3 regions of the Ensifer sp. VA4 genome follow, and region 1 is predicted to be linked to each of the others. Evidence: riboswitches for the same ligand, from Rfam matches in the RefSeq annotation. Region 1 holds a riboswitch; each other region holds the start of a gene.
What was found. A riboswitch is a leader RNA that binds a small molecule or an ion and turns the genes downstream of it on or off. The one in region 1 is predicted to bind thiamine pyrophosphate.
Positions count from the first base shown of each region.

Region 1 (10,064 bases):
GGGCCTGAGCGATGCAGCCGACCGTTTACCTCATCGACGACGACAACGATCTGCGCAAGGCGATGAAGCAGACGCTGGAGCTTGCCGGCCTTGCCGTCACCTCGCTTGCAAGTGCCGCCGAAGCGCTGGAGACGCTCGACGCCAATTTCGACGGCATCGTCGTCAGCGATATCCGCATGCCGGGCATCGATGGCCTGGCGTTCCATCGCCGCATCGCCGCCTTCGATGCCGATCTGCCGGTGATCCTGGTCACCGGCCACGGCGATATCCCGATGGCGGTGCAGGCATTGCAGGATGGCGTCTATGACTTCATTCCCAAGCCCTTTGCCGTCGATCGGCTGGTGCAGAGCGTGCGGCGCGCGCTCGAAAAGCGCCGGCTCGTCATGGAGAACCGCGCGTTGAAAAGGGCGGCGGAGACGGCCGGCGACAGCCTGCCGCTGATCGGCCAGACACCGGTCATGGAGCGGCTGCGGCAGACGATCCGGCACATCGCCGACACGGATGTCGACGTGCTCGTCGCCGGCGAAACCGGCAGCGGCAAGGAAGTGGTTGCCACCCTGCTCCACAATTGGAGCCGGCGCCGCAACGGCAACTTCGTCGCGCTGAACTGCGGCGCCCTGCCGGAAACGGTGATCGAAAGCGAACTCTTCGGCCACGAACAGGGTGCCTTCACTGGCGCCTTGAAGAAGCGCGTCGGTCGCATCGAACACGCCAGCGGCGGCACGCTGTTCCTCGACGAGATCGAGGCGATGCCGCCGGCGACCCAGGTCAAGATGCTGCGTGTTCTTGAAGCTCGCGAGATTACGCCGCTCGGCACCAATCAGGTCCGTCCCGTCGATATCCGCGTCATCGCCGCCGCAAAAATTGATCTCGGCGACCCGGCGCAGCGCGGTGACTTTCGCGAAGATCTCTACTTTCGATTGAACGTCGTGACGTTGTCGATCCCGCCGCTGCGCGAACGCCGTGACGACATCCCGCTGCTCTTCTCGCACTTCCTGACCCGGGCAGTCGAGCGCTTCAAGCGTGACATGCCCGTCATCTCACCGACCGTGCAGCAGCACCTGATGACGCACAACTGGCCTGGCAATGTGCGCGAGCTTTCGCATTTTGCCGAACGCGTCGCGCTCGGCGTCGAAGGCCCGTTGGGGCAGCCCGTTGCCTCGGCCGAACAGTCCGGTTTCGCGCTGCCGGAGCGGCTCGAACGCTACGAGGCGGAGATCCTGAAGGAGGCGCTCCGAGCCCAGCGCGGCGACGTCAAGGCGACCATCGAAGCGCTCGGCATTCCGCGCAAGACCTTTTACGACAAGCTCCAGCGCCACGGCATCAACCGCGCCGACTATGCGGAGCGTGGAGGATCGGTGAAGGCCGACCGCTGAGTTCCACGGTAGACTCGATATACCCGCAGTACGCGCAATCGGATCGATAAGCGGATTAACGCTTGACGACCCGTGCCGTTCGATGGCTATCTCTTGGGCATTCACCAGGGGGGTCCCGCAAGGGGCTGAGATTCTGCTGGATGGCCGGCTCGCCGGCTGTGGCGCAGTGACCCGTTGAACCTGATCCAGTTCATACTGGCGTAGGGACGGTGCAGATATCGAAGCCAGGATTCCGTGCGTTCAGCACCTGGCGGCGCGTCTTTCATCCTTCCGGCATCAGAACTGGGTCTCCAATCGCAAACTTGGAGCCTCGTCATGAATATTGCCACAAAGCCCGCAGCCCTCTCGGTCACCCAAGGTCCGCTTCCGGCATCCCGAAAAGTTCACAAGGCCGGCATCCTGCATCCGGATCTCCGCGTGCCGATGCGTGAGATCGCGCTGCACCCGACCTCGGGCGAACCGCCGGTCACGGTCTATGATTCCTCCGGCGCCTATACCGCCGACGATGCCGAAATCCGCATCGAGGAGGGGTTGCCGCGGCTCCGCCGCAACTGGATCGTCGCCCGCGGCGATGTGGAAACCTACGAGGGGCGCACCGTCCGGCCAGAGGACAACGGCTTTGCCAGCGGCGACCGGCTGACGCCGACCTTCCCGTTCCAGCATGCGCCGCTGAAGGCAGTGGCCGGCAAGGCGGTAACCCAGCTTGCCTATGCCCGCGCCGGCATCATCACGCCCGAAATGGAATTCGTGGCGATCCGAGAAAACCTCGGCCGCGATGCGGCGCGCGCGAAAGCGCGCGATGGCGAGAGCTTCGGCGCCCATATCCCCGACCATGTCACACCGGAATTCGTGCGCCAGGAAATCGCCAGCGGCCGGGCGATCCTGCCCGCCAACATCAACCATCCGGAATCCGAGCCGATGATCATCGGCCGGAACTTCCTGGTGAAGATCAACGCCAATATCGGCAACTCCGCCGTCACCTCGTCGATGGCCGAAGAGGTCGAAAAGATGGTCTGGGCGACCCGCTGGGGCGCCGACACGGTCATGGACCTTTCGACCGGCCGCAACATCCACAACATCCGCGAATGGATCATCCGCAATTCGCCGGTTCCGATCGGTACCGTGCCGCTCTATCAGGCGCTGGAAAAGGTCAACGGCATCGCCGAGGACCTGACCTGGGAGGTCTACCGCGACACGCTGATCGAGCAGGCCGAACAGGGCGTCGACTATTTCACCATCCATGCCGGCGTGCGGCTGCATTACATTCCGCTCACCGTCGACCGGGTGACCGGCATCGTCTCGCGCGGCGGCTCGATCATGGCCAAGTGGTGTCTGCATCATCACAAGGAGAGCTTCCTCTACGAGCATTTCGAGGAGATCTGCGACATCTGCCGCGCCTATGACGTCTCCTTCTCGCTCGGTGATGGCTTGCGCCCCGGCTCGATCGCCGACGCCAACGACGCGGCGCAATTCGCCGAACTGGAGACGCTCGGCGAACTCACGAGGATCGCCTGGGCCAAGGATTGTCAGGTGATGATCGAAGGCCCCGGTCACGTGCCGATGCACAAGATCAAGGAAAACATGGACAAGCAGCTCGCCGTCTGCGGCGAGGCGCCGTTCTACACGCTCGGACCGCTGACGACGGATATCGCTCCCGGCTACGACCACATCACCTCCGGCATCGGCGCCGCGATGATCGGCTGGTTCGGCACCGCCATGCTGTGCTACGTCACGCCGAAGGAGCATCTGGGCCTGCCGGACCGCAACGACGTCAAGGTGGGCGTCATCACCTACAAGATCGCCGCCCACGCCGCCGACCTCGCCAAGGGCCATCCCGCCGCGCAGGTGCGCGACGACGCGCTGTCACGCGCCCGCTTCGAGTTCCGCTGGGAAGACCAGTTCAACCTGTCGCTCGACCCGGAGACAGCCCGCAACTTCCACGACGAGACGCTGCCGAAGGAAGCGCACAAGGTGGCGCATTTCTGCTCCATGTGCGGCCCGAAGTTCTGCTCGATGCGGATCTCGCACGACATTCGGGCGGAAGCACAGAAGGAAGGGCTGGAGGCGATGGCCGCCAAGTATCGCGAAGGCGGCGACCTCTATATGCCGGTCGGCGAAGTCGAAGCTGGGAGTTAACGCGCAACACGTCGGGAGGGACGCCTCGCAGTCCCTTCCGACAGCAAGGCGGATGCTGGCCGTGGGCGACTAGCTTGCCCCTGTATCGGTTGAACGATATGTAAGCCTCACGCAAAAGTCGTCGCCAGCGAACCCGTCATTCACGCCAAGCTGCCGTCTGCTGTGGTGCTCTTGCAAGACGACGAAAAAACGCCGCTTACGAGGAGAATGACGTGAGGACACGCCTGCTGAGACTGACGGCCCTGTCGATAGGCGGCTTCGCGGCACTCGCTGGAGATCTGCCACGCCTCAACGACAGCGGAAGTCTTGCCGCGGGCTTTTCCTGGATTTCCGCCGCCCATGCGGACGACACCGATGGCGGCAGCGGGAATAGTGAAAATGGCGCTGATGGCAGCGACCAAGGTGGCGAAAACGTCGAGGGCGGCGGAAGCAACGGCGCAGAGGGTGGCGGCGATTGGGGCACCGGTGACGGCAGCGGCGTAGGCGGCGTGCCCGGTGGTACCGGCGCAGGCGGCGGAGGTGCTGCCGTCATCGACAGCGATAGTCATAGCGAGCGCCACTCATCCTCGCGCGACTCACGGGATTACGGACCAAGCGGCAACGTATGGTACGGCGGCAGCAGTTTCCTCAACCTTTTCCGCCGGACACCGGAAAGGCGCTTCCAACATAGCCAGCCTGAATCGTCTGGCCGGCAGAAGACCGTTCACACGAAATGAGAGCCTTGAAGGCAGGTCAACTTCGTCGCAACGGAGGGGACCTGCGCTACTTCTCGAAACCAGACTCCGGATGTCCGTGTAGGCACGAGTTCTGACGCGCGAGAACCAGCTCAACTGGCGTCACGGCTTTGCATTCGAGAAATGTCTATCCCGATCACGACCTGCCGGAGTGCGGCGTCGGCGCTATGGATACAGAGCATCGTCTTTCTCGCCGCGTATGTTCCTAACGGCCTTTCCAGCCGCTGCCAACCATCCGTTCGACCACATCGAGCAGTACATTGGCGCCGGCGACGAGGTCGGCGGGTTCAGTGTGTTCCCGCGGATTGTGGCTGATACCCTCACGGCTCGGCACGAAGATCATTGCGGCTGGAGAGATGCGTGCGATCATCTGCGCATCATGACCGGCGCCGGAGGTCATGCGCCGGCTCTTCAGGTCGCGCGCCTTCGCCGATGCCTCAATCGCCGCGACAATGTGTTGGTCGAATGCGACCGGCTGGAACCGCGCCAGACGTTCGACGGAAATCTCTACGCCTTCCTCCCTGCCGACACGCGCGAGAAAATCCGAAAGCGCCGCTTCGAGTGCCTGCAGACGGTCCTCGTCCGGGTCGCGCAGGTCGACGGCGAAGACCGCGCGTGACGGGATGACGTTGATCGCGTTCGGTTCGAAGCGCATGGTGCCGATCGTCGCCACGCTCGGCGCATTCGAGCGATCGATCCACTCACGCAGGAACAGGCCGACACGGGCGGCGGCAAGTCCGGCGTCCCGGCGCATCGCCATCGGGGTGGTGCCGGCGTGATTTGCCACACCGTCGATGGTGACCCGCTGCCAGGAAATGCCCTGCAGGTTCTCGACTGCGCCGATCGCCATCCCCTCCCGCTCCAGCACCGGCCCCTGCTCGATATGGAGCTCGACATAGGCATGGGGCTTGAGAAACCCCGGCTCGACAGCGCCGGCATAGCCGATCCGCTCCAGTTCGTCGCTCAGCACCGAACCATCGGTGCCGACGGTTGCCAGTGCGGTCTCGACAGAAAGGCCCCCGGCATAGACGAGTGAGCCGAGCATATCGGGTGCAAAACGCACACCTTCCTCATTGGTGAAGGCTGCCACGACGATCGGCCGGGCCGGCGTCACGCCACGCTCCGTCAAGGTCTCAATCACTTCCAGCGCGGCAAGCACGCCATAGCAGCCGTCATAGATGCCGGCATTGATGACCGTGTCGATATGCGAGCCAAGCATGATGGGTTCTGCGTCAGCACTGCTCGCGTCGCGCCAGACGCCGAAGATGTTGCCGATCCGGTCGATCACGACGTCGAGCCCCGCAGCCTTTATCCAGGCGACGAGGCGGTCGCGGCCCGCCCTGTCGTTGTCGGACCCGGCCAGTCGCGTCAATTGGCCCTGAGGATCGCGACCGATTTCGCCAAGCTCGCGAATGCGCCCGGTCAGGCGCGCGGCGTCGATGGAATACAATGGCATCCTTGTCCTGCTTTCATGCCGTTTTCTGATCAGGGCCGGGTGTCCGCGGGCGCCAGTCGCTGCCGGACGATCTCGGCGTGGTAGCGCGCGCCGAAGATCAGGGCATCGTCGTTGAAGTCGTAACGCGGATTGTGCAGCGGCGCCGACGCCTCACCGTTACCGATGAAGACGAAGCAGCCCGGCACATGCTCAAGAAAGCGCGCGAAGTCTTCCGAACCGGTCATCGGCTCGGCCGCCGTTGCGAGGTTCTCGGAGCCGAACACGGAATCCGCCGCGGCAAAGGCGTGTCCGGTCAGCACCGGATCGTTGATGAGCGGCACGAACTCGCGTGTGTAGTTGACCTCGACTTCGCAGCCATAGGCGTCCGCCGTGCCCTTGGCGATCACGCGCATCTCCGCCTCGATCTTCGCGCTGACCTCCGGCCGGAAGCTGCGGGCATCACCGAGGATCCGGGCGTGGCCGGGCAAGGCATTGCGCGTGCCGTCCGTCAGCAGTTCCGTCACCGAAACGACGCCGATGTCCGTCGGTGACAGGCGGCGCGAGACGATCGTCTGCAGATTGACGACGGTGGCGCAGGCGGCAACAAGCGTCTCGTTGCCCCAATGCGGTCGCGCCGCATGTCCGCCAACCCCGGTCAGCACGATCTCGAAGTTGTCCTCTGCCGACATGATCGCGCCCGCGCGGGTTTCGAAACGGCCGACCGGCAGCCCCGGCATGTTGTGCAGGCCGTAGATCTCGTCAAAGGGGAAGCGTTCCATCAGGCCGTCGTTCAGCATCGCGAGCGCGCCCTTGCCCCACTCCTCCGCCGGCTGGAAGACGAAGCACACGCTTCCGTCGAATCCGCCGTCTTCGGCGAGCATCTTGGCAGCGCCCAGCAGCATCGCCGTGTGGCCGTCATGGCCGCAGGCGTGCATGGTGCCGGGCCGGGTCGAGCGATAGGACAGCTCTCCCTGCTCCGGAATGCGGAGTGCATCCATGTCGGCGCGAAGCGCGATTGCGCGATTGCCGTTGCCGCGCTTCAGCCGGCCAACGACGCCGGTGCCACCGACGCCTTCCACCACCTCGTCGAGCCCGAACTCCCGAAGCTTCGCCGCGACGAAGGATGACGTGCGCTGCTCCTCGAAACCGAACTCCGGATGCGCGTGCAGGTCCTGGCGCCAAGCCCTCATTTCCTCGACAAGCTGATCAAAATCCAGTTCCGCCATGGGTCACCCTCTTTCGTTCGAGTTGTTCGCAACCGCCTCGGGCGGCAATCCGACCAGGGCGGCATAACGCTCGGGGTCCGTCGCCCCCTCGGTATTGATGACGAAAACGCGCGACTGCGCCGTCAATCCGAGCGCTTCGCGCAGTGCCGGATCCCGGGCCACCGCCAGTAGCCCGGCCAGACCAACGCCACCGCTTTCACCGGAAACGATCGCCGGGTCGGCGCCGGCAGGGCGCGCCAGCCTGTTCATGACCGAAACGGCATCCTCTTCGGCGACGGTCATGAAGGCATCGGCCGCGCGCGACAGGATGCGCCAGGCAACGAGCGACGGCTCGTAACATTCGAGCATCGCCATGATCGTCGGTTCGCCATGCGCCACCTTGACGGGATGTCCGGCCTTGGCGCTTTCGTAAAGGCAGGCAGCCCGCGCCGGATCGACGACGACGAAACGCGGACGCTTCGCGCCATAGCGCAGCGCCAGATGTCCCGCCGTGGCGGCGGCAATACCACCGACGCCCGCCTGCACGAAGACATGGGTCGGCGGCCGATCCATTTGCCGAAGTGCTTCGCTGAGGAGCGCCGTGTAACCCTGCATCACCAGACCAGGGATATATTCGTAGCCCGGCCAGGACGTGTCGGAGACCACGGTCCAGCCGTGCGCCTCGCAGACCCGCGCGGCCTCCTCGACGGAATCGTCGTAGGTCCCGGCCACCCGAACGATCTCGGCGCCATAGTGGGCGATCGCTTCTATGCGCTTCTCGCTGACACCGGAATGCACGAAGATCACCGACTTCGCCCTGACGAGCCTGGCGCCCATGGCGACGGAGCGGCCGTGATTACCATCCGTGGCGCAGCCGAAGGTCATGCCGGCGGCAATCGCCCGGACCTCAGGCTGATCGAGATCATCGAGATCGAGGCTACGCCCGAGGCGCCGTTCCGCCTCCTCGATCACCAGGCGTATCACCGCGTAGGAGCCGCCAAGCGCCTTGAAGCTTCCAAGACCCAGGCGATGGCCCTCATCCTTGACGAAGACGCCGGCGACGCCGATCTCACTCGCCAAGGCAGGCAAAGCATGAAGCGGCGTTGGCCGATGATCCGCGCGCCGGGCAAGCTGCTGTTCGACCTTTTCGGCGGCCGCGAGCGACAGCATATCCGCATCTTCAGGCGCAAGATGATGGCCGAAATCGGCATGGGTATTGGCAAGGAACATGGTGCAATCTCCGTAGACCTGCGAAAATCTATTTCATTGCGAACGAGAAATGCGCTCTAAATGGCCAAAGCAAATGCAAGTTTGTAAAGTTGGACCGGCCAGAGGGCTGATGTCCCGCTCACGGCTCGCTGCGAACTCAGCAACCGACAGGCCCCGGATGACCTCCTCGAAAAAGCCCCAGATCGAACTCGACCGCTTCGATCTTGCGATCCTCGCCATCCTGCAGAAGGACAATTCGATACCCCAGCGCCAGATCGGCGAGGCGGTCAATCTGTCCGCTCCGGCCGTCCAGCGGCGGATCAAACGCATGGAGGAAACCGGCGTCATCCGCGCCAATGTCGCGCTGGTCGATCCCGCGAGCGTCAACCAGGCGCTGACGATCCTGGTGGAGGTGGAGGTCGAGAGTGAGCAGATCGCCCTGCTCGACGCGGCAAAGGCGGCGTTCACCGCCGCGCCCGAGGTGCAGCAATGCTACTATGTCACCGGCGACATCGATTTCATGCTCGTCGTGATCGTGCCGACAATGGCCGATTATGAAGCCTTCACGCGGCGGATGTTCTTCGGCAATCCGAACATCAAGCGCTTTCGCACTTTCGTGACGATGGACCCCGTCAAGGTCAGCCTGTCCGTGCCGATCGAAACGTCACGCTGAGCCACGCGGCGACTTCTCCGCGGGCACCTTTTCGCCGCTTCCGCATCGAGCGGCCGCCCGGCGCCGACCGCGCTTTACGAGAACGGCGACGCCCCTGAGGCTGAGCGAACTTGAGCGAGATCAATGCCTCGATATCCGATCGGCGGAGACTGACGGTTGAACATCTCTTTCAAAAAAGGAGAGACCACATGTTGATCAGAGAAATGACGCGGCAGGAATGTCTCGACCTTGTCGCTGAAAACCACATCGCCCGCCTGGGCTGTGCCCGAGATGGCCAGCCCTATGTCGTTCCCATCCAGTATGCCTTGGCCGCCAACCGGCTCTACAGCTTTTCCATGCCGGGGCAGAAGATCGACTGGATGCGCGACAATCCGCGTGTCTGCGTACAGATCGACACGACAGCGGACCGGCAGAATTGGCGAAGCGTCATCATCCACGGCCGCTTTCAGGAACTACCGGACACGAAGCAATGGCATCGCGAGCGCATGAACGCCTGGTCGTTGCTCGAACAGCGCGTCAACTGGTGGGAACCGGGCGGCCTGAAGCCCGGGAAACAGCCCGTTGCCGGTGCATCCCCGCATCTCTTCTTCGAAATCGAGATCGACGACGTAAGCGGACGAGCGGCCTCTGCCGGCTGATCGCCGCGGGCGCGCTGGCAAATGGCTGCGCGCCGCGCCCCGTCCCTGCCGGTCGGTGCCATAAGCATGGGGATCAATGCGCCATGAGCACGGGGATCACCGCGTTTTCGAGCATCGAGCGGGTGACCCCGCCAAAGACGCGCTCGCGCATTCTGGAATGTCCGTAGGCGCCCATGACGATCAGATCGGCCGCCACATCCGACGCAAACCGGTTGATCACGTCGTCAACCCTGTGTCCGCCGCTCGGCAGTCTCTCGACGGAGACGGAAACGCCGTGCCGGGCAAGGTAGCCGGCGATATCAGCGCCGGGTTCCTCGCCGTTCTTGCCATAGGCGGCACGAGGATCGACCATCGTAACGTAGACGGTCTCGGCTCCGGCCAACATTTCGAGCGCTTCACGCGCTGCGCGTGCAGCTTCCAGTCTGGAATTCCAGGCGAGCACCACGGTCCTCGGATCAAGCCGTGCGGGCTTGCCCTTGGGCATGATGAGGACCGGGCGAGCGGAACTGAACAACGTTCCATCGATGGTGCGTGAACGCAACTCCGGATCCAGCGTCAGGCCATCACCGACCAGCGTCAGGTCGGCGTAGCGGGCGCGCTCGCCGATCTCGTCATCGGCCCAGGCAGCCTCGGTGTATTTCGTCTCGACGCTGAACGA
Region 1 covers NZ_JBVQPO010000011.1:124,094-134,157, forward strand. The annotation lists gene AC0C6X_RS20145 (ATP-binding protein) at 1-8, shown strand, start outside; gene AC0C6X_RS20150 (sigma-54-dependent transcriptional regulator) at 12-1,376, shown strand; TPP riboswitch at 1,473-1,601, shown strand; gene thiC (phosphomethylpyrimidine synthase ThiC) at 1,692-3,512, shown strand; gene AC0C6X_RS20160 (hypothetical protein) at 3,725-4,228, shown strand; gene AC0C6X_RS20165 (allantoate amidohydrolase) at 4,452-5,702, opposite strand; gene AC0C6X_RS20170 (M20 aminoacylase family protein) at 5,732-6,907, opposite strand; gene AC0C6X_RS20175 (diaminopropionate ammonia-lyase) at 6,911-8,116, opposite strand; gene AC0C6X_RS20180 (Lrp/AsnC family transcriptional regulator) at 8,274-8,768, shown strand; gene AC0C6X_RS20185 (pyridoxamine 5'-phosphate oxidase family protein) at 8,957-9,406, shown strand; gene AC0C6X_RS20190 (universal stress protein) at 9,480-10,064, opposite strand, start outside.

Region 2 (10,064 bases), on a different contig from region 1:
TGCCGAGCTGGCCGTGCAGGAAGGTCTGGCCGCGGACATAGCCTTCCTGCGGGCTGTCGCCGTAGAGCAGGCCATCGATGCCGGCGAGGTAGTAGTCGCGGCCGCGATCGCCGCTGGTGCCTTCCGGGCCGAAGGCGCGGGCATGCCGGCGCGCAAGGTCCACACGCTGCGGCGCGTTCGGGTGGCTCGACAGGAAGTCGAGGCTCTGGTCGGATTCCGGGTCGACCGCGGTGAAGCGGCTATAGGCCGCCATCGAATCGAGGAAACGTGCCGCGGCATAGGGGTCGTAGCCGGCTTCGCCGAGCATGCGCACGCCGATCACGTCCGCCTGGAGTTCCTGGTTGCGCGAAAAGGCCGCAAGCCGAAGCTTGCCGCGGGCGAGCGCCTGCTTGCCGGCAAGATCGGACGACAGCACTTCGGAGACCACGCGACTGGCGATGACTTCCGCTTCCTCGCGCTGTTGGCGTTCGATACCGTGGTTGGCGGTGACGTGCGCCATCTCGTGCGACAGGACGGCTGCCACCTCGGAGGCATCGTTGGCAAGGGCGAGCAGGCCGCGGGTGACGTAGAGATAGCCGCCCGGCAGCGCAAAGGCGTTGATTGCCGGCGAATTCAGAATGGTGATGCGGTAGGACTGCTGCGGGTTTTCCGAGACGGCGGTCAGCGCTCCGGCGATGCGGGCGACCAGCCGTTCGGTCTTCGCGTCCTTGTATTCGCCGCCATAGCTTGCAACGATGCGCGGATGTTCGCGCGCGCCCATTTTGGCGCGCGGGTCGTTTTTCTGGACCTCGTCGACAATCTGCGGATTGGACGAAGGCGAAACGGTCGGCTCGTAGGATTGCTCGATCACCGACTGGCATGCGGAGAGAAGCATGGTCGCGAGCAGTGCAACCACGGCGCGTGCACGCGGCCGTCCGCGCTTCGGCGGGAACCGGTCGTGTGTGACTGTCTGCCTCTCCATGCCTCAGCCCGTTTCCCGTCGGTCGCTCCGGAACGACCGCGTTGAAAGTCCTACTTTTTCAGTCCGGCAGCATTGCTCCGCCGCGACTGTTCAGCCCTGGTCTTGCTGTATCTGATTTCAGCGCCACCTGCCTAGTTTGTCTCGGTAGAAATAGTTGCCCCGTGGTATCACGGCAACGGATGCGCGAATATTCGCGCCCGCGGCCGGATATTTCGCGCGTCGCATGGCGTCGCGGTCAAATTGTGGCAATCGGCTGAGGGCGAGGCGAAACTGCACTCTCCTTCACGCGTTGCCAAGAAAACGGTCGATTGCCGCATCGTCGCGCCGCTCCAGGAAGCGGTCGAGCGTATCGTGTGCAATGATACGCCCCTGGTCGAGAAAAAGCACGCTATCGGCCAGAGCCTTCACGTCTTCGGGATGGTGTGTGATCATCAAGATGGTGTTGCCTTCTTCCGCGTGCAGCTCGCGAAGCAGCGTGCGCATGCCGCTGCGCATCCCGGGATCGAGGGCAGCGAAAGGTTCATCCAGCAGGAGGAGGGGGCGGTGCCGCACGAGTGCGCGGGCGAGCGCGACCCGCTGGCGTTCCCCGCCGGAAAGCGTGGACGGCAGTCGTCGTCCGAAGCCTTCAAGCCCAACGCGGCGAAGCGCGTCCTCGATCTTCTTCCGATCTTCGTCCGTCAGGCGAAGTGCGGGATCGATGCCGAGGCCGACATTGGTCGCGACATCGAGATGGGCGAAGAGATTGTTGTCTTGGAAGATCATCGAGACCGGGCGCTCGGAAGGTGTCCGGTTGCCAGCGTTCTCACCGAGGATACGGATCTCGCCGTAGTCGGCATCCTCAAAACCTGCAATGAGGTGGAAGAGCGTCGACTTGCCGGTCCCGGAGGCGCCGGCAACGGCAACGATTCCGCCGGCGGCGATCGTGCAATCGAAGCGCAGCGTGGTCGCTTCGAAACGAACCTCGACATTGCGCAGTTCTATGGCAGCGGTGGGCTCGGTCATGCTTTGCGTCTTTCCGGCCGGCGGACGTCGTCCGCCGTGCCGAGGATGGTGAAGATCAGGCAGAGAAGCCCGAGGAAGAGGGCGAGGCCGGCCGCATCGGCCGTGCGGTAGCTGCCCATACGGCTATAGAGCAGCCAGGGAAGCGTCACCATGTCCTGCGAACCGAAGAGCGCGACGGCACCGAGATCGCCGAGCGACAGCGCCATGGCGAAGGAGAGCGCCATCAGCAACGGTTTGCGAAGGGCGGGAAAGTCGATCCATCGCAGGCGATGAAAGCCGCGGATGCCGAGGCTTGCCACCAGCCGTTCAGAGCGCGCCGTGTGCGTCGCCATAGCCGGCGCCAGGATACGGTGGACGAAGGGGAGCGCCATCAGGGCATTGATCGCCACGACAATGACAGGCGCAAAGCGCGCGACATCACCGAAGGGGCGGAGGAGCAGGAACCAGCCGGCGCTGAGCACGACCGGCGGCACCAGCAGGATGAGCGAGGTGCTGGCGCCGATCATACCGGCAAAGCCGTGCGCCAGCTTTCCGGCATGCCGGGGCGCGGTCATTGTTGCCGCGGCGCGGATCATGACGGCCGCCATGGAAACGGAGGCGAATGCCGAGGCAAGCGCGATCGCAGCACTCGTCATCAGCGCCCGGTGCACGTTCGGGTCCCGGGCGAGCTTGAGGAGATCGGCCTGCAGCCCGGAGACGACCACCGCAACCAGGGGGGCGATGAGGAAGAGCAATGCCAGGACGATCCAGGCGCCATCGTTGAGACGCGCTACGGGTGCCGCGCCATCGAAGCGGCGAACCGTGCGGCCACCGGTCATGCCCTCCTCCGGCTCCGTTGCCAGACGTCTGAGAATGAAAAGCAGGACGCCGGTCATGGCGATCTGCAAGCCGGACAGCGCGATGGCGCGCGGCGGATCGAAATCGAAGCGCAGCGCCTGGTAGATCGCGACCTCGATCGTGCTGGCCGCCGGCCCGCCGCCAAGCGTCAGCACGAGCGTGAAGCTGGTGGCGCAGAGCATGAAGACGAGGCCGGCCGCACCCGGCAGCAGGCCGCGAACAACAGGCCATTCGATGAAGCGGAAAAGCGCGTGGGACGCCATGCCGAGATTGGCGGCGCTGCGCCAGTATTCGGCGGGAATGCGCTCGAGACCGGCCAGGAACAGGCGCGCCGCAAGCGGCATGTTGAAGAAGACATGGGCGAGCAGGATGCCGAACAGGCCGTAGATGCTGACCGGCCGCTCAAGACCAAGCCAGCGCAGGCCCGCATTGAGGAACCCTTGGCGTCCCCAGATTTCGATGAGTCCAAGCGCGCCGACGAGAACGGGCAGACCGAGCGGCAGCGCCATCAGCCGCAAGAGCCAGATGCGGCCGAAAAACTGCGGCCGCCGCGCCAGCGCCCGCGCCACCGGTATCGCGAAGAGCACCGATAGCAGCGTGGAAAGGCTTGCCTGCAGCAGCGTGAAGCGGGTGACGCGCCAGATATAGGCGTCGAACAGGGGGCCCTCGCCCGCGCCGCCGGTCTCAGCGAGCAAGGCGGCGATCGCCAGGCCGACGAAGAGCAGGAAGGCGCCGAGGCAAAATGCCCCGGCGGCAACCGTCATGCGGTTTTCGCGAAGCGCGAACAATCCGGCCTCAGTTCTTGCTCATCGCGGCAAGCCACTCGTCGATCCAGGCCTTGCGGTTCTTCGCGACCTCTTCCGACGGCAGCAGCAAGGTCTTTTCCGGAGTGACCAGCTTGTTGAAAGCATCCGGCAGCGGCGCGCTGGTGGCGCCAACCGGCATCATCCAGTTGGTCGTCGGGATGATCGACTGGAACTCCGGCCCGGTCATGAAGCTCAAGAACTGCTTAGCCAGTTCCGGCTCCTTGGCATTCTTGGTCATGCCGGCGACTTCGATCTGGATGTAGTGGCCTTCGGAGAAAGCGGCCGCCTGGTAGCGGTCGGTGTTCTCAGCAACCATGTGGTAGGCGGGCGAGGTGGTATAGGAGAGCACCATCGGCGCTTCGCCCTTGGTGAAGAGGCCATAGGCTTCCGACCAGCCGGGGGTGACCGTCAGGACGCGATCCTTGAGCTTTGCCCAGGCGGCACCCGCCTCATCACCATAGACGGCCTTGACCCAGAGCAGCAGACCGAGGCCGGGCGTCGAGGTGCGCGGGTCCTCGATGACGATCTTCTGCGACGCGTCGCCTTCCACCAGTTCCTTGAGGCTCTTCGGCGGCGTCTTCAGCGTTTCGGTGTCATAGACGACGGCGAAGTGGCCGTAGTCATAGGGCAGGAAGGTATCGTCGGAGAAGTCGCCCGGGACCTTGAGGTCCTTGGCGTCGACCCCGTGCGGCGCGAAGAAGCCGGTTGCCTTGGCTTCCGCCACGAGGTTGGTGTCGAGACCGAGCACGATGTCGGCCTTCGAAGCTTCGCCTTCGAGCTTCAGGCGGGTAAGCAATTCGACGCCATCGGCAACGCCGACATAGTTGACCTTGCACTCGCACGTCTTTTCGAAGGCTTCCGCCACCTTGGCGCCGGGGCCCCATTCGGTGATGAAGCTCTCATAGGTATAGACCGTCAGCGTCTTGTCGGCAGCCGTTGCATAACCAGCGAAAACAAGGCTTGCCGCGGCAGCCAGAGCTAGAGCGCGGAAGCGCTCCAGCTTCTTACTTTTGCGCAATTCCGGACGCAAAACCGCGTCGCACTTTTGCTGGAATTGCTTTAGCCGGCTAATCATTTTGAGCTGTGATGAATTGGACATGCGAAGCACCTCTCCCAATGTTCGTTGTTGCACGGGAAAAGGGCGTATCGGTGCGATCGCGTCTAATCCCTCCGCCGGTATGAGCCGGATCAGGTTCCGCGGGTTGGCGTTTCACGCCTCTCAGCCTTCGGCCGTCATGCGGTCGGAAGGCACCCCGTTAGAGCGCCAAGAGATTTACCGCCACGTTGGTTCCATGGCAAGCGTGTTTGGTGCAAGCCGAGACTGGTGCGGCTCCGGGCATGGCGTCCGCGCTTGCGTAAGCCGGCAGCCGCGCTAAGACAAAAGCTGCAGAGAGCTGCGAGGAGGAAATGCCATGCCAGATATGCTCGTTCGACTATATGCCTTGCCGGCGCAGCCCCAGTCGAAGCTTGGCCCGGGCATCCGCATTCGCCGCGCCATGGCGCCCGAGCGCCGCCTGATCGTCTCCTGGATCGAGAGGACTTTCGGCGCCGGCTGGGCGGGCGAGGCGGAAGCGGCCTTTTCCTCGACCCCGACGCGCATTCATATCGCGGTGCATGACGAGAAGATCGTCGGTTTCGCCTGCTACGACGTGACCGCGCTCGGTTTCTTCGGCCCGACCGGCGTCGACGAAGGCATGCGCGGGCAGGGCATCGGCGAGGCGCTGCTGATCGAAAGCCTGACGGCGATGCGCGAGGCTGGCTACGGTTATGCGGTCATCGGCGGGGTCGGCCCGGCGAGGTTCTATGAGCGTGTGGCCGGCGCTATCGAGATTCCGGATTCGACGCCCGGCGTCTATGCCGGCATGCTGTCTCCCGATCCGGTGCCGGAAGGCCATTGACGGCTCTCGCAAAATCTTGAGATCCGACCGTCTTGCAGCTTTCTTCGTTTTCCTTCCGCGGTCCTTTGCGCTATGGGCTTTGCCATGGCTCGATCGACCTTCACCATTCTGCTTGGCGGTGCGCTCACAAGCACCGACCGGCTGACACGCCAGCTCGGCGGAAGCCGCTTCGTCGCGGCTGACGGCGGCATGCGGCACGCCCGTCTGCTCGGCATCGTCCCGGATGTCTGGGTCGGTGATTTCGATTCGACTGAAGACACCCTGCTTTCCGAATTCGCCTCCGTTCCGCGCGAGGCCTATCCGGCGGCAAAGGCGGCCACGGATGGCGAGATCGCCGTCGAGGCTGCCCTGTCGCGTGGTGCCGACAGCTTGATCTTTGCCGGTGCGCTTGGCGGCACCCGCAGCGACCATGCCTTCCTGCACCTGTTGCAGGCGGTCGCCCTTGCCGAGCGCGGGCTTTCGGTGCTGATGACCTCCGGCGAGGAAGAGGCCTATCCGCTGCTTGCCGGTACGCTCGAGCTCGACCTGCCGAAGGGTTGCCTCTTTTCGGTCCTGGGGTTGACCGAGCTCGCCGGTCTTTCGATCGTCAATGCGCGTTACCCGCTCGACGATTTCACCCTGCCGTTCGGCTCGTCCCGAACCGTTTCCAATGTTGCGGAGGGTCCCCTTCGCTTCAGCCTCAAGAGCGGCCGCGCCATCGTGCTTGCCCGCCCCTATGATCTTACCGGAGCCTGAGCCTTGGCGCCCCCCATTCTGAAACTCGACGACATCTTCCTCACCTTCGGCGGCACGCCGCTTCTGGCCGGCGCCAACCTGCAAGTGGAGCCGGGCGACCGGATCTGCCTGGTCGGGCGCAACGGCTCGGGCAAGTCAACGCTGATGAAGATTGCCGCGGGTCTTGCGGAAGCGCAGTCGGGCGAAGTGTTCCGCCATCCCTCGGCGACCATTCGCTATCTGCACCAGGCGCCGGATTTCGACGGGTACGACACGGTGCAGGCCTATGCCGAGGCGGGGCTCGGGCCGAGCGACGACCCCTATCGCGTCGCCTATCTGTTGCAGCATCTGGGACTGACCGGCGAAGAAGACCCGAAGCGGCTCTCCGGCGGCGAGGCGCGCCGGGCGGCGCTCGCCCGCGTCATGGCGCCAGAGCCCGATATCCTGCTGCTTGACGAGCCGACCAACCATCTCGACCTGCCGACGATCGAATGGCTGGAAGACGAGCTTACCCGCAGCCGCTCGGCACTGGTGCTGATCTCGCACGACCGGCGCTTCCTGGAGAAGGTTTCGACCGCAACCGTCTGGCTCGATCGTGGCCAGTCGCGCCGGCTCGACCGCGGCTTTGCGCATTTCGAAGCCTGGCGTGACGAGGTGCTGGAAGCGGAAGAGCTGGAGCAGCACAAGCTCGGCAAGGCGATCGAACGCGAGGAGCACTGGCTGCGTTACGGCGTGACCGCGCGGCGCAAGCGCAACATGCGCCGTCTCGGCGAACTGCAGACCATGCGAGCGGCCTATCGTGGCCACAAGGGACCGCAGGGGACAGTGCAGGCGACGGTTGCCGATGCCAAGGAATCCGGCAAGCTGGTGATCGAGGCCGAGAAGATCAGCAAGGCCTATGGCGAGCGCACCATCGTTGCACCCTTCTCGATCCGCGTGCATCGCGGCGACCGCATCGGTCTCGTTGGCCCGAATGGTGCCGGCAAGACGACGCTTCTGAAGATTTTGACCGGGCAGATCGAACCGGACAGCGGCACGGTCAAGCTCGGTACCAATCTCGAAATGGCGACGCTCGACCAGAGGCGCGAAGACCTCAATCTGGATGAGACGCTGGCACACTACCTGACGGACGGCCGCGGCGATAACCTGCTGGTCAATGGCGAGCAGCGCCACGTCACCGGTTACATGAAGGACTTCCTGTTCCAGCCGGAGCAGGCGCGCACCCCGATCCGCGAACTCTCCGGCGGCGAGCGGGCAAGGCTGATGCTGGCGCGTATCCTGGCGCGGGCGACGAACCTCTTGATCCTCGACGAGCCGACCAACGACCTCGACATCGAGACCCTCGACCTCTTGCAGGAGATCGTCGCCGGCTTTGCCGGAACGGTGATCCTCGTCAGCCACGACCGTGATTTCCTCGACCGCACCGTCACCTCGACGATCGCGCCGGCAAACCCCGAGGAGCCGGACGGCCGCTGGATCGAATATGCCGGCGGCTATTCCGACATGATGGCGCAGCGCAAGGGCGCGATCGAGGAAAAGCGCAGAGCCGAAAGGGTGGAGAAGGCCAAGGCCAACGACACGGCCGCACCCGCCGCCGAAGCGCCAAGGGCCGCCAAGGGCAAGCTTTCCTACAAGCAGAAATTCGCGCTCGAAAACCTGCCGAAGGAGATCGCCAAGGCGCAGGCCGAGGCCGCCAAGCGCGAGGAAAAGATGGCCGACCCCAACCTTTTCACAAAAGACCCAAACGCTTTTGCGAAGCTCGCGCAGGAACTGGAGAAGCTTCGTGCGGATCTGGCCCGCATGGAGGAGGAATGGCTGGAGCTCGAAATGTTGCGTGAGGAGCTCGAAGGCTAAGCCACAACCGGTGGCGCGTTGAACGCTGTCAGGGGATATGATAAGGAAAACTTATTATATCTTTTATGAACGATCCTGATGCCCTTCAAACTCGAATCCGAAACCATTGGAATGCTGCTGACCGACGTCTCGCGCCTGTTGCGCGGGGCTTTCGATCGCAAGGTCAACGCCATGGATCTGGGCATCACCCCCGGCGAGGCGCGCACGCTCATCCAGGTGGCGCTCACCGAAGGCATCAAGCAGGCCGAGATCGCCACCCGCATGGGCATCGAGCCGATGACGCTTTCGGCCTATCTCGATCGGCTGGAGGCGATGGGCCTCGTCGCCCGCGTTCCGGATCCGGCCGACCGCCGCGCCAAGAACGTCGTGATCAGCGACAAGGCCGATCCGCTGCTCACGGAGCTGATGGCCGGGCTGCGGGAGATGATGAACGCCTATACCGCCGGGCTCGACGAGGCGGCGCGTGAACATCTCTGTTCGAACCTGCGCATTCTGCGCGACAATCTGCGCCGCCTCGATCCGTGCCTCGCCGGCAAGGAGACGGGAGAGAAGTCCGGAGACGCTCGATGACGCGCCGCATGAGCGAACGGCGCACGAGCATCATCGGCGCCATGCTGGCGACCATCGGCCCGATCTCGATGTCGATCTACACGCCGGCGATGCCGGAACTGGTGACTGCCTTCGGCAGCACCGAGGCGGTGATCAAGCTCACGCTTTCGGTCTATTTCGCCGGCTTTGCCATGGCGCAGCTTCTGGCCGGGCCGATGTCCGATGCCTTCGGCCGGCGGCCGGCGACGGTGGGTTTCGTCGGCGTCTACATGCTCGGCAGCCTCATTGCCGCCTTTGCGCCCTCGGTCGAATGGCTGCTCGCCGGCCGTCTCGTGCAAGGCGTCGGCGCCTCCGTCGGCATGACGGTGGCGCGGGCCATCGTGCGCGACCAGTTCGTCGGCGCGGAATCGGCGCGCATCATGAACCTCATCGGCATCATGCTGGCGATCGGTCCGGCCATCGCGCCGACGATCGGCGGGCTGGCGCTCGCCACCTTCGGCTGGCAGTCGATCTTCTTCCTGCTGGTCGGCTTCGGCCTCATGCTCGCGACCGTCGTGCTTGCCTTCATGCGGGAAACCAGCGTGCCAGACCGGTCGCGGGCGCGTCCTGCGGGGCTCGCGAAGGCCTATGGCGAGCTTGTCCTCAATGCCCGCTTCATCTCTGCGGTCATCGTGCTCGGTGGCTCCGTCGGCGCGCTCTATGCCCAGGCGACGATGCTGCCCTTCATCCTGATTGGCAAGGTCGGCATGACGCCGACGGCCTTTGGCCTCGGCATGATGATGCAGAGCGGCGCCTATTTCTTCGGATCGATCTCGCTGCGCTTCGCCGTGCCCAAGCTAGGCGGTGAGGGGTCGGTGCGCGCGGGGCTTTCGATGCTCGGCCTCGGCGGGCTGATGATGGCGATCTCTGTCCGGGCGATCGAGCCCAGCTACCTCACGATCATGGTGCCGGTCGCCTTCCTCACCTTCGGCATCGCCTTCCTGACGCCGCACATGTCGACGGCGGCACTTTCGTCCTTCCCGCATATTGCCGGCTCCGCTTCGGCGATGATGGGTTTCATCCAAATGACCTGCGGCTTCCTCGGGGGGCTTGCTGCGGCGCTCATCGGCATGCCCACCCTCGCCTTCGGGACGGTCATCCCGTTGATGGTGCTGACAGCGATCTTAAGCTACGTCTGGTTCCTCCGCGCGACGCAGAGGGAAGTGCTTGCCGCCGCACCGTCGCCCGGGGAATAGGGCAACGAAAAGGCCCGCATCGCTGCGGGCCTCGATCGATCCAATCCGGTTAGTCGTCACTGGTTGCGGTTGCGTGCGGCCAGCGTGCGCAGGCGCAGCGCGTTGAGCTTGATGAAACCGGCGGCGTCCTTCTGGTCATAGGCGCCCTGGTCGTCCTCGAAGGTGACCAGCTTGTCGGAATAGAGCGACTTGGCGCTCTCGCGGCCGA
Region 2 covers NZ_JBVQPO010000004.1:194,984-205,047, forward strand. The annotation lists gene AC0C6X_RS08055 (M48 family metalloprotease) at 1-961, opposite strand, end outside; gene thiQ (thiamine ABC transporter ATP-binding protein) at 1,244-1,963, opposite strand; gene thiP (thiamine/thiamine pyrophosphate ABC transporter permease ThiP) at 1,960-3,588, opposite strand; gene thiB (thiamine ABC transporter substrate binding subunit) at 3,596-4,606, opposite strand; TPP riboswitch at 4,755-4,872, opposite strand; gene AC0C6X_RS08075 (GNAT family N-acetyltransferase) at 5,019-5,504, shown strand; gene AC0C6X_RS08080 (thiamine diphosphokinase) at 5,589-6,239, shown strand; gene AC0C6X_RS08085 (ABC-F family ATP-binding cassette domain-containing protein) at 6,243-8,072, shown strand; gene AC0C6X_RS08090 (MarR family winged helix-turn-helix transcriptional regulator) at 8,151-8,642, shown strand; gene AC0C6X_RS08095 (multidrug effflux MFS transporter) at 8,639-9,856, shown strand; gene AC0C6X_RS08100 (argininosuccinate synthase) at 9,913-10,064, opposite strand, start outside.
Region 2: linked by a shared signal. The riboswitch ahead of thiB (thiamine ABC transporter substrate binding subunit) and the one ahead of thiC (phosphomethylpyrimidine synthase ThiC) in region 1 are both predicted to bind thiamine pyrophosphate.

Region 3 (10,064 bases), on a different contig from region 1:
ACGACCCGCGCGCGCTCGCCGCTGCCATGCGCCGTATTGCCGAGAACCCTGACCTCAGGCGCCGCCTTTCGGCGAACGCCCGCAAACCCGATGATATCGATGCCACGGCACGCCGCTATCTTGCGCTCATTGACGCAATTGAGCCGGCACGAACCGCCGCGGCTTAGAGCGGCTCAAGTTGAAACGGAACAATAGAAAACCGCTCCATCTCTTTGTTTATACGTATTTCCGGACGCGAAACCGCTCCGCACTTTTGCTAGCAATGCTTTAGGGGAAGACCATGTCTGTAGCAGCCGACAAACCGGATGTCGCACCGGAACAAAACAATGCCAAGCCCCTGAAGGGCCGCGTGGACGCGATCGACCAGGGCCGTGTTTTCGGCTGGGCCTTTGATCCCGAGACGCCCGAGAAAAGGCTTGCCATTCGCGTGCTTTTGGACGGCAAGGTAATCGCCGAGGCGCTCGCCGACCGCAACCGGCCCGATCTCAAGCGAAACGGGATCGGCGATGGCAACCACGCCTTTGAAATCGCGCTCCCCGAGTTGGCAAGTGCACGCGCCGGCGAACTGGTTGTCATGGCATCGACGGACAAAGGTGGTGAACTGCCGCTTCGCGTTCCAAAGCCCGACGAACAGGCGGCCGAGGCGTTGATTGCCGCTCCGCTCGCCAAGGTGCTCGACAAGCTCGATGTGCTGATGGCGGCACAACGTCAACTCCAGGTCTCTCAGCGCTCGGCCATCCGGCAGAAGCTCGGCGATGGCGAGGAAGGCGAAGCTGCGGGGCTCGCAGCAGTTAGCGAAGATGTTGCGAGCCTGCGCTCGGAAATCACCCAGCGATTGACCGATCTCGACGTACACCTGATGCGCCTTGATGGCGTCGTCGCCGGCATGGAAAAGAACCTCAATGCCTTGAAGCAACGCTCGAACGGCGACTTGAAGCCGGCATTCCTGCTGCTCTTCGTACTTGCGGGCTTTACCGCAGGTGCGATCTTGACGCTTCTTCTGCGGACTTAAGGGGCGCCTCATGCCCAATTCGGAGCTTTCCCTTTCGCCGAACCCTGCACCGCTTGCCCGTATCATGCGTAGCGGACGGGTCGTGGTGTGCCAGATCGATGACACGCTGTTGCTGGTGATCGGCGCCGGTGGCCCATTGGCAGATCAGTTGCCGGTGGAGATCGACGAAGACACGACGATCCAGGCGATCGCCTCCATCATCGGCTGGCGGCTTGCCGCATCGCAAGGATCCGCCACCCATGGATTCGCGGCGCTTATCCCAGTCGATCGCGAAAGCAGCATGCCGACAACGCTGCGTTTCGGAAAGGATGGTGGCGGCAAACGCTACATCGTTGCGCCGCGCACCGTGGCGACCGGAGATGTCGCCGCCATGCTGAAGGAGCTCGCCGGCCCGCAGGTCGTCCACGTGCTTGGCCGCTTGGTGGACGTGTTGATGAAGCCGCCGCTCGATCCGCGGAAGCTCGCGGTAATCACACCCCTGCTCAAGGCGGGAACCGCAAGAGACGGCTATATCGAGCTGCTCGGCGAAAGCCACGACGACGCGATCGCGCTCAAGGGCTGGGCGTATGACATGGCCGGCGGCGTCTGCCGAGCCATCATCAGGGGCGAGAATACCTCGGTCGCCGATTGCAACATTGCGGTTTTCCCACGCAACGACGCACCGGAAGACGCCGTCGGCTTTCTTGGCCTGCTGTCGGCGGGCGATCTGCCGCGCGCCCGCGACATCCAGGGCATATTCTATCGCGGCCGCAGCGCCTGGCGCTACCTGGCCGTTCACGAGCGCAAGCTCGTAGCCGGGCCGCTCGAAACGCCGGGACATATTCGTGCGATGCTGCTTCAGAGCCAAAGCGCGCCGCAGGTGCTGTTGCGCCTGCGCGACGCGGCCAACGGCTTCGACGGCACGGAAACGATCTCAAGCCTCCCCCTTCCTGTTCGGCTCGGCGTCGACGCGCTCTACCAGGGCGACGAAGGCACCTTCCTGATCTCGGGTTGGATGCTCGACCCTGACGATCATGTGCAAAGCGTTCGGCTGCGCCGGGGGCGCGCCGAGGCGCGTCTTGATGGAAGATGGACACGCGCCGAACGGCCGGACGTCGAAGATGCCTTCGCGGACCGGCCGGAATTCAAGAGCGCAATATCCGGACATCGCCGCTCGCACGGTTTCATCGCTTTCGCGGGTGACCTCGTCGGCGATCCGGCAGCGCCGCTTCACCTCGAAGTGACGCTGCGCGATTCCCGCCGCGCCTATATGCCGCTTCACCCGACGCGGCTATCGGCGAGACATGCGGCGCTGCGGCTGCTGAACGCCATCGACCCGACGAGCTGGGCCCTGCCCGATATCGTCGATCGGCAGATCGTCCCGTTCCTTGGCGCTGCGCGCGCGGACGCACCAACGGTCGAAACCGTCATCGACATAGGCCGGTACGGTGAGGCCGTGGGGGCGGCAATCCTTGTCGCTGTGGGAGACGCCGAGGAGGATTTCGCCCCGCTGTTGGGTCTTCTGGCGCTCGATCCGCATACGCGGCAGGCGCCGATCGTGCTCGTTCTTCAATCGGAGCAATTTCGCCGGCGCGCCGCCCGTATTCGCCAGCATGCGGAATTTTATCGCTTGCCGCTGCGCCTGGTGTCCGTCGATGGCTCGGGCGACGCCACCGACCTGGCGCGGACTGCGGCGCAGGCAATCGACAATGAGACCGTCATCCTGCTGTCAGCGTCGCTGACGCCCGCCAATCCCAGTTGGTACCAGACGCTCGTTGCCAACTACGAGACAAAGAGCGGAAGCATCATATCGCCGACGCTTGCCTATGAGGATCATTCGATCCGCTGGGCCGGCAGCACCTCGCTCGACCGTGCCGATCATCTTCAGTCGAGTCGCTATGCCGGTTATCCGGTCGGCGCCGTGAACCGCCTGAAGCTGACGCGGGTTCAGACCGCCTCGCTCGAATGCTGCATCATGCCGCGCACGGCACTTCTCGATGAAACCGGCGTTTCGCCCACCTATCTCGGCGCGTCTCTCAAGGGGCTGGATCTTGCATTGGGGCTGAGCCGCAGGGGCTACGAATCCTATTGGCTGCCCGCCTTGCAAATGCTCGGATCGGATGAGGCATCCGGTGCCGTTTCTCCAGCCACGGCGAGGTACGTGGAGCGTGTCGATCAGACGCTGTTCCGTGGACGCTGGATGCAGACGGTGGAAGCAGAAGGAACGGCCCACAATGAGGTTTCGGCATGAGTGACAAACTCCGCGTGCTGGTCGTTTCGCACGGCCACCCGACCCATTCGCTCGGCGGCGCCGAGATCGCCTCCCATGGATTGCACAAGGCGTTGAACGGCCTGCCGGGCATCGAATCGATCTACCTCGCCCGTGTCGGCCATCCCGTGCCGCGCCACGGCGCGTCGGCGCTGATGAGCCTTCGCCTGGCGATGGACGAGGTGCTCTACCATGCCGAGGACTTTGATCATTTCTTCCTGTCCAATGGCGATACCGACGCAATCCGCCGAGACCTCTTGCGCTTCGTGGGAGACATCAAGCCGGACATCGTCCACTTCCACCATGTCATGGGCTTTGGGCTGGAAGCGCTCTATGCGGTGCGTGACGCTCTGCCAAAAGCGCGCATCGTCGTGACCTTCCACGAATATCTGCCGATCTGTCACAACCACGGACAAATGGTGAAGCGACCCTCGGGTCAGCTATGCAATGGCGCCTCGCCGATCAGCTGCCACACGTGCTTCCCCGAAATCCCGGTGTCGCGCTTCGTCCGCCGCGAGCAATTCGTGCGGGGCATGCTGAACCTTGCCGACGCCTTCATCGCCCCGAGCGCCTTTCTCGCCAATCGCTATGTCGAGTGGGGCATCGCCGCCGAGAAGATCTTCGTGATCGAAAACGGCATCGTCATGGGGGAAAAGACCCCCGCACGCGAACTGCCAACGCCGACGGCACGACGCAACCGCTTTGCCTATTTCGGGCAGATGACCCCGTTCAAAGGCGTGCATGTGTTGATCGACGCCGTGTCACGCGTGCCCGAGGAGATCTGGGGTGACGATTCCACGCTGATGATCTTCGGCGGCAACCTCGAACGCCAGCCGACCGGGTATCAGGAGCGCGTCGCGAAGCTGATCGAGGACGCCGGCCGGCGCGTCCGCTTCTATGGTGCCTACCAGAACCAGGATATGCCGCGGCTGATGCGTTCGGTTGACTGGGTGGTGATGCCCTCGGTGTGGTGGGAGAATTCTCCGGTCGTCATTCAGGAAGCCCTGCACCATGGTCGACCGATCCTGTGTTCGGATATCGGCGGCATGGCCGAGAAAGTTCGCGACCGCCTGGACGGCTATCATTTCCGGGCCGGCAGCGCACAAGACCTTGCCGATCGGATGCTTGATGTGCTGAGCACACCGCGATCCTGGGACAATCTTCGGGCAACCCTCAGGCGCCCGATGAGCCATGTCGACTGCGGCCGCGAACATGTCGCGCTCTACCGGAAACTGCTCAAGGCGGAGCAGCCGGCTCACGTCAGCGCTGCGGTAGCCTGAACCGAAACGCGCGCGCCGTCCCCGTCGCGCGTCCGCATCTCGCAAGCGACGAACTTCTCGCCTCGAAGGTCATTCCATCGCTTATCCGCAATGGAATGACTTGGTTTTCTTAGCTGAACTTGAACGGTGAAACCGGCACACGGCTTCGGGAATGGGATTAATCGCCGCTTCGGCCCCACCACTGATGGAAGTGATGGACCGGTCCCCGCCCCTGCCCGATCGTCAAGTCCGCTCCGGCAACAAGCGCCTCGTGCAGATAGGTCTTGGCGGCTACAACCGCGTCTTCAAGCGTCTGCCGGCGGGCAAGACCAGCCGCGATTGCGGCTGACAGTGTGCAGCCGGTGCCATGATCATTCCTTGTCTCGACCCGCGAGCGCGACAGGCGCAAGAGGGTGTCGCCACAAAAGAGGATATCCACCGCTTCATCGCCCTTCGCATGCCCGCCTTTCATCAGCACGGCGCGCGCACCAAGCTTCAGGAGCAACTCCGCCTGGCGCGCCAGCTCCGTCTCGTTCTGCGCAATCGCGCGTCCTGTCAACAACGCCGCTTCAGGCAGGTTCGGCGTCACGATAAGCCCAAGTGGCAGCAACTCCTCCTTGAGCGTCGCGATCGCATCCGGACGTAACAATACGTCACCTGAAGTGGCGACCATCACGGGATCGATGACGGCCATCTGTCCGTGCCTCTTCAAACCGGAAACGATCGCGGTAATGGTCTCCTGGCGGGACACCATGCCGAGCTTCACCGCGCCAACGGCGAGGTCCGAAAACACCGCATCGATCTGAGCTGTGACGACGGCCGGAGAGATATCCTCGACGGCCGTGACCCCACGGGTGTTCTGCGCCGTGACAGCAGTAATCACGCTGGCGCCATAGACGCCGAGCGCCGAAAACGTCTTCAGATCCGCCTGGATACCGGCACCACCACCGGAATCCGATCCTGCAATAGTGACAGCGATAGCAGTCATGTCCAGCTTCCGTGGCAGGTAGAGGTGGTGCGCTCAATGTGGACGGCTGCTCGCACCCGGGTGCTAAGGCGCGCGCCCATTCCAGCTGCCAGCGAGGAACCCGAATGATCGAGGGTAGCTACTGGCCGGCTCGGCTCCCGGAATTCTCCGTCGCAACATCCTAAACTACGTGCAGGCATCAGCGATCTTTCCAAAACCAAATGATGGAGATCCGGATGAAAGGCGCAGGCGCGGCTGATGTGCCGATGGAGGCCCCGCCGTTCCTACGCCGGTATGATCCGGTTCAGGTTCAAGGGTCTGGCTCACCGCCATCTCAGCACCGTCAGATGCGCCCCTCGGCATTATTGGATGCTAGGGGAGCGTGGGAGGTAATGTCAATTATTGGCGATCAACATTATGTCATCGTGTTCCCAACCAATGCCCACAGCTGGGACAAATATGGTCGGCGGCGCTGCCGCGAAGCCGCTCGACGTTCAGCGAGAGTTTCTCTCACGTCGTTGTCTCTAATCTAGGCCCTTGGCTTGGAAAGGCGGGGCACCGGCGCCGCCCTCATCTTCTGGTTTGAACTCTATACCAGTTCAAAAGTGGATCGGACGAACTCTATGGTCGATCTCGAAGCCGCTCGGCGCTCTCCAGTCTGGCGATCGGGTGATACGCGGGCATTTTAGCCAGATCCCGTGTGCCGCAACCCAGGCAGCACGCATTGTATCGGCGTTATTTCGTAACACCGATTTTGCTGATCTGGATACGATCCTGTGGGGGTCTTGAGGTCTCTGCCGCGCGACGGAGGAACAGATATGCGTGTGTCGCGAGTTTTAACGGCTGAAGATCTCTGGGGCCTAGCGGATGAGTGCCCCCAATTTCCCGGCCTCGGCCGCCACATGCCGCGTCTTTGGCGTGATTCCGAGCAACATCGCCTCACTGGCCAGATTAAGCCGCGACCCGACCCCGTCACTGGGAATTGAAGACCGGATTCTTGCGAAATGACCTGAGCGATTGACCCGCTCCCGTGTTTACCGATGCCGGTGCCGGTGCCGTTCCCGGTCACCGGCACTCACTTTCATCATTGGCAATAATCGAGCTGTCGCACAGTATCGACAATGTCTTCAGGCGTCGCGTTTCTTTGGCCCGGCACAGCTTCGGCAGCGCAGTTCGGTGTGGGGCCCGATCCAATGAATCACGAAGACGAGCCCAGGGGTTCGACCATCACGATCGGCGGCCACTTCATTGATGAGCGTCCGACGATATGTTTCATTGCGTCGGTTATCGGCGCCATCCAGACGGCGCGAGATTCCCGGTAAGCGGCAAGCAGCGACACGGACATGGGAGGCGGCTTTTGCGTAACTGTCCAATGTTTAGCAACTTCGCCTCGACTTCGCCTCCGCGAGCTAACGACTTGTTCCCATAGCTTCAGATTGATAGTTCAATAATTCTAATATATTTGGGGCAAAGATAGTGGGGCAAAAATGAAACTAATCATGACATTGTTGGTCAGAAACGAGGCCGATGTTATCAGGGAAAACGTAGATTTTCATATTCGGAGGGGGGATAGATGTCATGGCGGCGAGCTACATCACCAATGCGGACGCCAGGCTGGTCAGCTTCCGCCAATATCTTCAGCTTAGTTTCTTTCGACCATCGCCGCCTACGCTCAACGCCGGAAATGATCTCCATGCGAGCCATGCCAACCTCTCAGATCTGGAATTAGTGTCAGCACTAATGCTGGTTCTAATGCCAGAACATCGCCTAACTGGCTCGTTCAGCAAAATCCGCTCCCCGGACGCTTACGCTACACCAAGCTCTATCTTCCGGATCGACGGTCCGGCCCGATAACAGAAGCAGCCTGCTGGGTGCATGCGCGGCGGCCCTTCTACGCGACGGCCGACGTCGAAGCGAACGCGCGCCGACGAGCGCAGGGCAAGAAGCCGGCCGTCATCTCGCCGATCGCCGTGGAGATGGTGCAGCATACTCGCCATAAAAGGCGCCGTATATTCTCGGCTTGAATTCACACTGTGCTGTCTCTGACGGTAGCAACTAACAAGCAAGCTATCGCCCAGAAAACTAACAAGGCGAGAAAGGTAACCGCAGCTTCTTGAAGAGGTTTCGGATATATAGAAGAGTCCGGGATGAGCGGGGGCACAATTACAACGACATACAGCTGCTGGTTCGTCAACTTTCGCCTAGCCTCTTCCAGACTGTTTCTAGCAGCTGTGTACAGTTGCTCCGCAAATTTCTCCTTCAATCTCAACAACTCGTAGTCTTTCAGGTGATCGGACAGCGCACTTGAATCTTTGCTAGTCAGAGACTTTTGTAAATCATCTAGTTGCTTGTCGATTGCAGCCAAGTTAGTTCTTCGGTACTTTTCTCCGGGCTTATTAGCTGCGCCTGATAACTGAAGAGCTTTCAGCTCTCCTTCTAGCTCTATCTTTTTAACTGTAAGTTCGGCAATTAAGGAGAGAATTTGCTTCGCTGTGTCTTGAGGATCAATCGTGTTGGTCCGTCTTTGAAAACTCAGAATGTCTGCTCTCGCCGCTGCCAACTCGGCCATTGCACGGTCGACTTCTCCCGCTGCAATATCAAGCGCGTCCTTCCTATTTCGTCGAGATATCGTGTTGATTAGAGCCTCACTCTGCTTCGTCAGTTCCTTCGCCAACCAAAATGCGTCGTCCGGCGTGTATCCCCGAACTTTTAGCGTCAGAATATTGGATGTTGAGTCCACATAGGTAATTACGTGCTTTTTCCAATACGCCCAGATGGACTCCAGATCCTCATCTGCGTCCAATCGGGAGAACCAGTCAATGCTAGCCTTACCAAACATCTCCCTAAGTTTCGCTTTACCGCCAATATCAATGATCACGGATCGACTCTTCAAATAATCTAAGATGATCATCGAGTCTTGCGATGTTACGGCTCCTCCTCCGATCCCGATCTTACCAATTATGGATGTAACCGAACTGCTGCCGTCCAACGAATCTTGATAGCTAGGCTCGTATGCCTCTCGCACACTCAGCTTCGCTTCGGCAACATAGATATCAGAGGCTACCAGACCATAGTAAGCTAGTGTTAAGATCGCTGGCATCGCGACCATCAAAAGGAAGCTTTTTATTAAAAGTTGGTTCGCACCTGTTCGTTGATCAACTGCACTCGTCTTAATAAATCGAAACGAGCTTCTCACAATTGGCGGAAGTGTCTTCAACGAACGGAAATACTCACTTCGTCGCACAGTTCCCCTACTTGCGTGGCCTTCGTTCGCGGGAACGCTATTCGGTTCGTCTCTCGGTATCTGTAACGTCATTTAGATGCGCCGCTACTCACTTGCCATGGCTTTCCGATTTCTGCAAATTTGCCTCGATCGCCTCTACTGCAAATGAGTAAAGCGCGATGTCCTCGTCGAGCAAATCCGAAGCAATCCCGATGTTCCTCAATCTCTCAGCGAGCTCTTCAGCTTCAGGAAACCCACTAAGCTCGGTTCCCGACGCGATTGGCGCCTCGACATACTCGTTTAACATTCCGCAAAACAAGTCAAAGTGGCTCCGCAAGCCGACAACGTTAAATTTGGCTAAGTTGTCGAGTGCGACACTGACATTGCGACGTTGAACACGCTCATCAGGCGCGGTTCCGAACAACATTGTCATTGGCGATTGCAGCTTCTTCCGCCCCTCATTAGGGATTCTGCGTAAAGCGGAGAGTATTGATCTAGAGTCACGAAAATTTATCTCCTCAAGATACGGCAATAGGTCAGCAAACCTCGCGATTGTCGGGCTGGCACGAACAGACTCTGGCTGTCTCGTCGCGTGGGCTAAAAATATCAGCTTTTCCGCCAGTTCTGCGAAAGGCTCCCTAAGCAGCGCCGCGGTCACAAATCCGTTATTCCTGGCGATTTCACCGTGGCGAATCCAATTCATCGAGCCGGAAAGGAATACCGATCTGATGTTTGTTAAAGAAAGAAGCCCAGTGATTGTTTCGAGAGATAGCCTTTCTAATACTGGATACGATTGAGTGAAGAACGACATAAGTTGCCTAACAAGCGCGATTTGCGGGAATGCGCTGGAATCGACAAGTAGAACTTTTCGCTCGATATGATCGCTAGCGTTAAACCGCCTATATATCGTTATGCCGGTCTCTGATTCGATCAGAGTGATGTCGTTGAGTTCATGCAGCTGGGGCACATGTCTTTCATCGACCACAAACCCGGCTTGACCTGTACTATGCATACCTAAATCGCGTAGGTCGGGTCTAAAAACGTTTGCGGTCAGAACGAACTCTTTTCGCCCAGGAACCTTAACTAATATCTCAGGTGTGTCCCCAGGATTGTCGCATATCACCCAGCCGCTGATGTATGCACCAGTATCCTGATCAATGTGAAAATACATACTCCACCCACTCACGCCGTGTGATCGCGCACCAAGAGGCCAACGCCAGCGGCGATCGCCCACGCCAAAAATGCCACCATACAGATTGAGACCGACATCAAAAAACGCTTTGGATAGAGTGCTTCCTCCGCTTTCCTCGGCTGGACGTAGGTAAGAAGATAAGACCTTTGTCTCTCATTATTCA
Region 3 covers NZ_JBVQPO010000009.1:165,298-175,361, forward strand. The annotation lists gene AC0C6X_RS17300 (glycosyltransferase family 4 protein) at 1-167, shown strand, start outside; gene AC0C6X_RS17305 (hypothetical protein) at 281-1,012, shown strand; gene AC0C6X_RS17310 (hypothetical protein) at 1,023-3,242, shown strand; gene AC0C6X_RS17315 (glycosyltransferase family 4 protein) at 3,239-4,540, shown strand; gene thiD (bifunctional hydroxymethylpyrimidine kinase/phosphomethylpyrimidine kinase) at 4,698-5,507, opposite strand; TPP riboswitch at 5,751-5,853, opposite strand; gene AC0C6X_RS17325 (transposase) at 7,020-7,190, opposite strand; partial or broken gene AC0C6X_RS17330 (IS66 family transposase) at 7,298-7,471, shown strand; gene AC0C6X_RS17335 (KpsE/RkpR family capsule polysaccharide export protein) at 7,513-8,703, opposite strand; gene AC0C6X_RS17340 (hypothetical protein) at 8,819-9,880, opposite strand; gene AC0C6X_RS17345 (KpsE/RkpR family capsule polysaccharide export protein) at 9,892-10,064, opposite strand, start outside.
Region 3: linked by a shared signal. The riboswitch ahead of thiD (bifunctional hydroxymethylpyrimidine kinase/phosphomethylpyrimidine kinase) and the one ahead of thiC (phosphomethylpyrimidine synthase ThiC) in region 1 are both predicted to bind thiamine pyrophosphate.